One region of the Microbacterium sp. NPDC055599 genome, then DNA from elsewhere that is predicted to be linked to it. Evidence: predicted binding sites of a transcription regulator. Region 1 holds the regulator's gene; the other holds the start of a gene.
The links. The regulator LexA, encoded in region 1, represses DNA repair genes until DNA is damaged. The targets are predictions, from matches to a motif close to TCGAACANNTGTTCGA.

Region 1 (4,306 bases):
GTTCTCGCTGTCCAGCGACCGGCTCGTGCGCGAGGTCGCAGAGGCCGCTGCCGCAGGCTTCACCACGCGCCCGGTCGTGGTCGGCCCGGTCACCCTGCTGGCGCTCGCGAAGGCCTCGGACGACGCCCCCGAGGGCTTCGATCCGCTGTCGCGCCTGGACGACGTGCTCCCCGTGTACCGGGAGCTGCTCGCCCGCCTCCGGGCCGCGGGAGCGACCTGGGTGCAGCTCGACGAGCCGGCGCTCGTGAGCGAGTCGCTCCCCGCCGACACCGCCGCCCTGGCGACCGCGGCCGAACGTGCACTCGCCGTGCTCGGGGGGGCGGAGGACCGTCCGTCGATCCTCGTCGCCGCCCCGTACGCGGCGCTCGACGCCGTGTTCCCGGTCCTCGCGGCCGCGCCCGTCGAGGCGATCGCGGTCGACCTGGTCCGTGGCGCTGTGCCGTCCGCGGCGGAGGGTCTCGCGGACAAGACGCTCGTCGGCGGCGTGATCGACGGGCACAACATCTGGCGGGGCGACCTGGCCGCGGCGTTCGCCACGCTCGAGCGTCTGCGCGACCTGGGGGCCGCGGCCGTGTCGGCCTCGACCTCGACCTCGCTGCTGCACGTGCCGCACGACGTCGCCGACGAGACCTCGCTCGACCCCCGCCTGGTGTCGTGGCTGGCGTTCGCCGATCAGAAGGTGCAGCAGGTCGGCGTGCTGGCCCGCGGGCTGTCGCACGGCCCCGAGGCGATCGCCGCCGAGCTCGACGAGGCCTCGGCGGCCCTGCGCGACCGGCTGGATGCGCCCGGCGTGCGCGACGGCGCGGTGCGCGAGCGGGCGCTGGTCGACGCCGACTTCTCGCGGGTGTCCTACGAGGAGCGGGAGAGTGCGCAGGAGGCGCTCGGCCTCCCGGTCCTGCCCCTGACGACGATCGGGTCGTTCCCGCAGACCGCCGACATCCGTCGCGCACGGGCACGGTTCACGCGCGGTGAGATCCCCCGCGACGACTACGACGACTTCCTGCGCCGGGAGATCGCCGCGGTCGTGTCGCTGCAGGAGGACCTCGGACTCGACGTGCTGGTGCACGGGGAGCCGGAGCGCAACGACATGGTGCAGTACTTCGCCGAGAACCTCGACGGCTTCGCGGTCACGGAGCACGGGTGGGTGCAGTCGTACGGCTCCCGCGCCACACGCCCGTCGATCCTGTGGGGCGACGTCTCCCGGCCGGCACCGATCACGGTCGACTGGTCCGGATACGCGCAGTCGCTCACCGCGAAGCACCTCAAGGGCATGCTCACGGGGCCGGTGACGATCCTCGCGTGGTCGTTCGTGCGCGACGACCAGCCGCTGGGGGAGACCGCGAACCAGGTCGCCCTGGCGCTGCGCGAGGAGATCGCCGACCTCGAGGCTGCGGGCATCGCCGTGATCCAGGTCGACGAGCCGGCCCTGCGCGAGCTGCTGCCGCTGAAGAAGGCCGATCAGCCGTCCTACCTGGACTGGTCGGTGGCGTCGTTCCGTCTGGCGACCGGTGGGGCAGCACCGGGCACGCAGGTGCACACGCACCTCTGCTACTCGGAGTTCGGTGTCGTGATCGACGCGATCCGCGCGCTGGACGCCGACGTCACGTCCATCGAGGCCGCCCGCAGCCGGATGGAGGTCGTCGCGGACATCGCCGAGGCCGGGTTCGACCACGGCATCGGCCCCGGCGTCTACGACATCCACTCCCCGCGGGTTCCCGCGGTGGAGGAGGTGGAGTCCCTGCTGCGTCGCGCCGTGGAGGAGATCCCCACGCGGCAGCTCTGGGTCAACCCGGACTGCGGCCTCAAGACCCGCGGCTACGAGGAGACCACCGCGTCGCTGCGGAACATCGTCGAGGCCACGCGCCGCGTGCGCGCCGAGGTGGGCGCCTCGGTCTGATGATGTGACGAAGGCCCTCTCCGAGCGATCGGGGAGGGCCTTCGTCGTGTCCGGGTCAGACGGCTCGCAGCACCGCGACGACCTTGCCGAGCACCACGGCCTCGTCGCCGAGGATGGGCTCGAAGGCGGTGTTCCGCGGCAGCAGCCACGTGTGTCCATCGCGGCGACGGAGCACCTTGACGGTGGCCTCGCCGTCGAGCATCGCCGCGACGATCTCGCCGTTCTCGGCGTCGTGCTGCGAGCGGACGACGACCCAGTCGCCGTCGCAGATGGCGGCGTCGATCATCGACTCGCCGGAGACCTTGAGCATGAACAGGTCGCCCTTGCCGACGAGCTGCCGGGGGAGCGGGAAGATCTCCTCGACCTGCTGGTCCGCGGTGATGGGCACGCCGGCGGCGATGCGGCCGACGAGGGGCACGAGCGCGGCGTCGCCGACGGGAGTCGTGACATCGGCCGGGTTCTCGGCGCCGGAGCCGGTGCCGGGCAGGTCGATCAGCACCTCCATGGCCCGCGTCTTTCCCGGGTCTCGACGCAGGTAGCCGCTCAGCTCCAGCTGGCCGAGCTGGTGCGTGACGCTGGAGAGCGACTTGAGCCCGACGGCGTCGCCGATCTCGCGCATGCTCGGCGGGTAGCCGTTCTGGGCGATGGCGGCCTGGATGACCTCCAGGATCGCCATCTGCTTGGGGCTGAGGCTCTTGCGACGGCGGGTCCGCGGCGCCTCCGACTCCGGGGCTGTGGTCTCGCTCATGATGCTCCTTCAGTGCGTGAGATCCGACGTCGCTCTTCGAATGTCGGTGGCCCGTGGTGGGGTGTCCTTGTCGAAACCGTATCCGAGAATCGCGCCGATCTGGAAGATCTGTTCGAGCGTGTCGGACGATTCGTGGACAGGGTTTCGAAGACAGCTTGACAGATGTTCGAACTCGAAGATATCTTCGGAACGTAGCTTCGCATTCACGGCTCCCGGCCGAGTCGCGGATGCGAACGCTACGCCAACCTCCCCGGGCCCTCGCGGCGCCGGGACAGTGAAGGAGCAGACATGAGCACCATCAGCCTCAGCACCGCGACCGCGATCTCCGCCACGGCCCGTCCGGCCACGCGGCTCCGGCTCACGGCTCGCGGTCGCGGTGTGCTGCTCGCGGTCGCGTCCGTCCCGCTCGCCGTCGGCATCGCCTTCGCGGCGATCAGCGGCGGCAGCGCCATCGCCTCCGGTGCCGACAAGCCCGTGGACGCCGTCGAGACCATCACGGTCATGCCCGGTGACACCCTCTGGTCGATCGCCGGCTCGATCGCTCCCGAGGCCGACCCGCGCGACGTGATCGGCGACATCAGCCGCATGAACCTGCTCCGCGGCGGAGAGATCCAGATCGGTCAGGAGCTCGCGATCCCGGCGCAGTACGCGGAGTGACGCATGGCCGTCGGTGCCGCCTCGTCCTCTTAACATGGATAGGGTGACCCTCTCCCTCAACGATCTCCCGCTGCGCGACGATCTGCGCGGACTCACTCCGTACGGCGCACCGCAGGCACCGCTCCCGATCGCCCTCAACGTCAACGAGAACACGCATCCCGTTCCTGACGAGGTCGCCAGTGACATCCTCGACGACATCGCCGTGGCGATCCGCGACGTCAACCGCTATCCCGACCGGGAGTTCACCACGCTGCGGGAGGCGTTCGCGGACTACCTCGGTCACGGGCTCACGGCCGAGCAGATCTGGGCGGGCAACGGCTCGAACGAGGTGCTGCAGCACATCCTGCAGGCGTTCGGCGGACCGGGGCGGACGGCGTTCGGCTTCGCTCCGACCTACTCGATGTATCCGCTGATCGCGCAGGGCACGGGTGCGTCATGGGTCGCCGGCACCCGGCACCCCGACTACTCGATCACCCCGGAGGAAGCCGCGGAACAGGTGCGCGGCGCCGACCCCGACGTGGTGATCCTGTGCTCGCCCAACAACCCCACCGGTACGCCGCTCGGGCTCGACGTCGTCGCGGCGGTCTACGAGGCCGCGCGCGGCGTGGTGATCGTCGACGAGGCGTATCAGGAGTTCGCACCGCACGACGCGCCGTCCGCGCTCACGCTCCTCGACGGCCGTCCGCGGCTCGCTGTGTCGCGCACCATGAGCAAGGCCTTCGCGTTCGCCGGAGCGCGCGTCGGCTACCTGGCCGCAGACCCCGCGTTCATCGATGCGCTCCGCCTCGTGCGGCTGCCGTACCACCTGAGCGCGCTCACGCAGGCCGCGGCGGTGGCGGCGCTGCGCAACGCCGACGTGATGCTCGGCATGGTCGAGGAGATCGTCGAGCAGCGCGACCGCATCACAGCGACGCTGGAGGCACTGGGGTACACGCCCCACGAGTCCTGGTCGAACTTCGTGCTGTTCGGTGGCGTGGCCGACCCGCAGGCCACGTGGCGGCAGT
Region 2 (4,306 bases), on a different contig from region 1:
CACCCTTCCGGTGCAGCTGCTCTTCTTCGCGATCACACTCGCGAGCTGTGTCGCCGCCACCGCCCTCGGCATCCTGATCGCTGATCGCCTGCGCGCCGCCGGAGTCGGCCGCAGCCGCTGACCCCGCCTCGACGCGACTCGAGCCCACCCCCACCACCCGAACACCCGTCAGGCGGCGATGTCGAAGCGGGCCCGCCCACCGAGCCGAGGCGTGCGTGCGGGGTCGATGTACCGCGGAGGCACGAACCACACCCTCGCCATCCCGCCGCCGCTACCACCGCCACCACTGCCGCGTTCGCCGCTGTCGATGTGGATGTCCCACCCGTTGTCGTGGATGCGATGGTGACACGTCTCGCACAGCAGCACCCCGTTGGACAGATCCGTCGGCCCGCGGTCGCGCGACCACCACCGGATGTGATGCGCCTTCGTCATCTCCGGCGGCAACCCGCACATCGCACACCCCCCGTCCCGCTCCACCAGCGCCAGCCGCTGCGCCCGGGTGAACAACCGCTTCTCCCGCCCCCAGTCCAACACCTCACTGCCCCCGCCGAGCACACACGGGATCACCCCGCCGCCCGCCGCCATCCGCCGCACCGCCCCGACGCTCACCGGCTGATCGATCCCGTCCACCTGCGCCGACCCCGACCCCGCCTCCAGATCCCCCAGGCCCACCCGCACCACCACCGTCGCCCCGGCCAGCGGCAACCGCGACGCACACCCGAGCACGTGCCCCGCGAACGCCGCCAACGCATCCGCCTGGATCATCGGCACCGTACGACGGTCCGCATCCGGAGCCCCCGCATCCGGCGCCTCCTGACGCGCCGCGAACGCTGCCGACACGAACCCCCGGATCGCCGCCACCACCGGCGCCGCCGTCTCCGCATCCAGCACCGCGTTCAGATGCACCATCCCGTCACGCTCGAACAGCGTCAACGACCGACGCGACCGCTGCTCCTCCGCCCGCGGCTCCACCCCATCCGGATCGACCCACGCCTCCGCCCGCACCACCAACCGCCGCACCTCATCCACCGACAACCCCGCCGCCTGCTCCACCAGCACCCGCTCGGCCTCCGCCACCCGAGCAGCACCCACGGCCACCCGGCATCGGTCGAGCACACCGACGATCAGCGCGGCCGCCGGCGCACCGAGCGCACCCGCGGCCAACGCCTCCCGCACGGACGGGTACTTCGCGGGCAGTCGCTGCCCCAGGAGGTCGGCGCGCGGGGCCGTGGCCTCGCCCACCGCCACCAGTCGCGCCGCCTCTCCCGTCGAGACTCCGGTCGTCGCGGCGATCAGCCTCGCCGGGTTCCGATAGCCCTGCTGCTTCGCCAGGCTGCCGGCACCGAGCTCAGGCCGCGACTCCCGCGCGATGCCCGCTCCCACCGACACGTGCACCGCGTCGAGGCGTCTCCGCAGCACACCGATCGCGTCGTTCACCGCGATCAACTGCTCGCGGTTCAGGTCCATCGGATCGCCCGCGCCACCCCACGCGGCGTCGAGGCGGGACATCGCCTCGTGCAAACCGGAGAGTGTGGTCATGCCCTGATTCTACCGTCGACGGCGGCGAGTTTCGTATCTTTGTTCGAATCGAGAACCGGGATATCGGGCTGGCGAGAAGGCCACCGACGCCCTCCACGGACCGCACGGTGGCGCCCGACGGAACGAGCTCGCAGACCACGCCCTCGCGACCCGATCGTCCCCGCGGGAGCACCCATCGATAGCATCGGCGGCATGGACTGGCGTGACGACCGCATCCGCTCCGCCGCGCGGGGAGAGAACCCGACGCTGCTCGCCGAACTGCCCGGCGGCTACGCGGTGATCGGCGATGTGCAGTTCCTCCCCGGCTACTGCGTGCTGCTCGGCACGGATCCGGAGGCCACCGCGCTGGCGGACCTGCCGCGGGAGGAACGGGTACGGTTCCTCGCCGCCGTCGACCTCCTCGCCACGGCCGTGGAGCACGCCTGCAGAGAGGTCGATCCGGCGTTCCGTCGCATCAACATCGACATCCTCGGCAACACCGACGCCTTCGTCCACGCCCACATCTGGCCCCGCTACGAGTGGGAAGCGCCCGACCTGAGGTCCTGGCCCGTCTGGCGCTACGACCCCTCGAACTGGCACGACGCCGCCACCCGCCTCGGCCCGCAGCACGACGATCTCCGGGCCCGCATCACGGCCCACCTCCGACGCCTCTCCGCCGCCGACTCGATCTCGATCGCGCGCCGCCCCGCCCCCTGACGCGATCCATCCCCCGCTCCGCCCCTGTCGCGGCCTCACAAACGCACCCCGGACCACCTCGCCCGGCACGTCTCCGACCCCGCACACGGGCCGCACCGAACCACTCGGGCTACTTCACACTCCCCTGCGTCAGCCCGCCGACGAGCCACTTCTGCAGGAACAGCGCGAGCAGGTAGATCGGGATGAGGCCGGCGAGGCTGGCGGCGGCCATCTGCCCGAACATCACCTCGCGTCCGCCCTGCATGAGCGCGATGCCGACCGGGAGGGTCTGCGAGTCGATGCTCTGCGTGAGCAGCAGCGGGATGAGGAAGTCGTTGTACGCGAGGATGAACACGATGATCGACACGGCCACGATGCCGGGCGCGGTGAGCGGGAGGATGACCGCCCACAGGGTGCGCAGCGGTCCGCAGCCGTCGATCTGCGCGGCCTCGTCGACCTCGAACGGGATCGCGCGGAAGAACCCGTCCAGCAGCCACACGGCGACCGGGGTGAGCAGCAGGCCCTCCACGATGCCGAGCCCGATCACGGAGTCCATCAGCCCGGCGGTGCGCACCAGCACGAACAGCGGGATGATCGCGACGATCGGCGGGGCGACGTAGGCGGAGACGATCAGCCCGAGGGTCTGCTTCCCGCCCGCGCGGAGCCGCGCCATGGCGTAGTTGGCGGGGATCGAGACGACGAGCGACACCAGCACCGCCACGAGCGCGGCACCGAGGGAGTTGCGCAGGTAGGTGAGGATGGGCCAGTTCTCGAACGCGCCGACCCAGTTCTCGAACGCGAGACGCGAGGGCAGGATGCGGGTGGACAGGATGTCGTCCGGGCTCTTGAACGACATGCCCACCATGTACAGCACGGGCAGCAGGGCGAGCACGATCGCGACGAGGATCACGACCCACTTCACGACGGTGACGAGCACGGACGGGCGACCGGGGCGCGAGATGTTCGAGGTGCGGCTGCGGCGACGACGGCGGCGCGCGTCCGGCACGACCAGCGTGACGGTCGCGCTGTCGGAGGCGTGGTCGGAGGTGCGGAGTGTGAGCGACATGTCAGCTCTCCCTGTGCAGGCGCTGCCGGACGGCGTTGAGCGGCAGGATGACGATGGTGACCAGCACCAGGAACGCGATGGTCTGCGCGGCGGCAGCCCCCACGTCGAAGGTCTGCAACCCGGTGCGGTAGATCTCGAAGCTGCTGACGGTGGTGTCGAAGCCGGGTCCGCCGCCGGTCATGATGAACACCAGGTCGAACACCTTGAACGACACCACGAGCTTGAGCAGCAGCACGGTGACCAGGCTCGGCAGCACGAGCGGGAACGTGATGCGCCAGAACGTCTGCCACACCCCGGCGCCGTCGACCTGCGAGGCCTCGTACACCTCGGTCGGCAGGGTCTGCAGCGCGGCGAACACGAGCAGCACGCAGAAGGGCGTCCACTGCCACGCGTCGACCACGATCAGCGAGACCATCGCCGCCGGGCTCGAGCCGAGGAACAGGAACGGCTCGGCGCCCGGGCTGAACGACTGACCGATGTTGTTGAGCAGCCCGCCGGTGGGGGCGAGCATGAGCTTCCAGATCACGCCCGCCATCACTGGCGGCGTCATCAGCGGCAGCAGGAGCAGCACCCGGATGATCCGTCCGCCCTTGACGGCCGCGTCGAGTGACAGGGCCACCACGAGACCGGCGACGAGGGCGATCAGGGCGGACGGGATCGCGAAGAGCAGCGACCTGCCGAGGGACGGGAGGGTGACCCCGTCCCCCAGCAGTGCCGCGAAGTTGTCGAACCCGACCCAGTCCGCGAACGGACGCCCCAGCGACGAGTCGGAGAACGACGCGGCGACGATGTAGGCGAGCGGGTAGATCGCGATGATCACGATCGCGAGGATGGCGGGCGCCAGCAGGGCGCGGCCCGTCCACGACGCGCGTCGGGCGCGGCGCCGGGAGGTGACGGGTTGCGACATGAGCTGTCCTTTCGGGTTCGACGAGGCGATCAGTCGGCCAGGGACTGCCAGGTGTCCCAGGTCTGCTGCATCGCCTCTTCCGCGGTCAGGCTGCCCTGCAGCATGAGCGCGAGGTTGTC

Region 2: a site for LexA is predicted at 1,571-1,586, ahead of ACWGQ1_RS18070 (DUF222 domain-containing protein). Genes of this name have one in related genera too.

Annotation. Positions count from the first base shown of each region.
Region 1 is NZ_JBSHIM010000008.1:10,223-14,528, reverse strand. It holds gene metE (5-methyltetrahydropteroyltriglutamate--homocysteine S-methyltransferase) at 1-1,897, shown strand, start outside; gene lexA (transcriptional repressor LexA) at 1,953-2,645, opposite strand; gene ACWGQ1_RS09190 (LysM peptidoglycan-binding domain-containing protein) at 2,934-3,302, shown strand; gene ACWGQ1_RS09185 (histidinol-phosphate transaminase) at 3,337-4,306, shown strand, end outside.
Region 2 is NZ_JBSHIM010000028.1:8,149-12,454, forward strand. It holds gene ACWGQ1_RS18065 (ECF transporter S component) at 1-121, shown strand, start outside; gene ACWGQ1_RS18070 (DUF222 domain-containing protein) at 169-1,539, opposite strand; gene ACWGQ1_RS18075 (HIT family protein) at 1,732-2,235, shown strand; gene ACWGQ1_RS18080 (ABC transporter permease subunit) at 2,345-3,280, opposite strand; gene ACWGQ1_RS18085 (carbohydrate ABC transporter permease) at 3,282-4,187, opposite strand; gene ACWGQ1_RS18090 (extracellular solute-binding protein) at 4,217-4,306, opposite strand, start outside.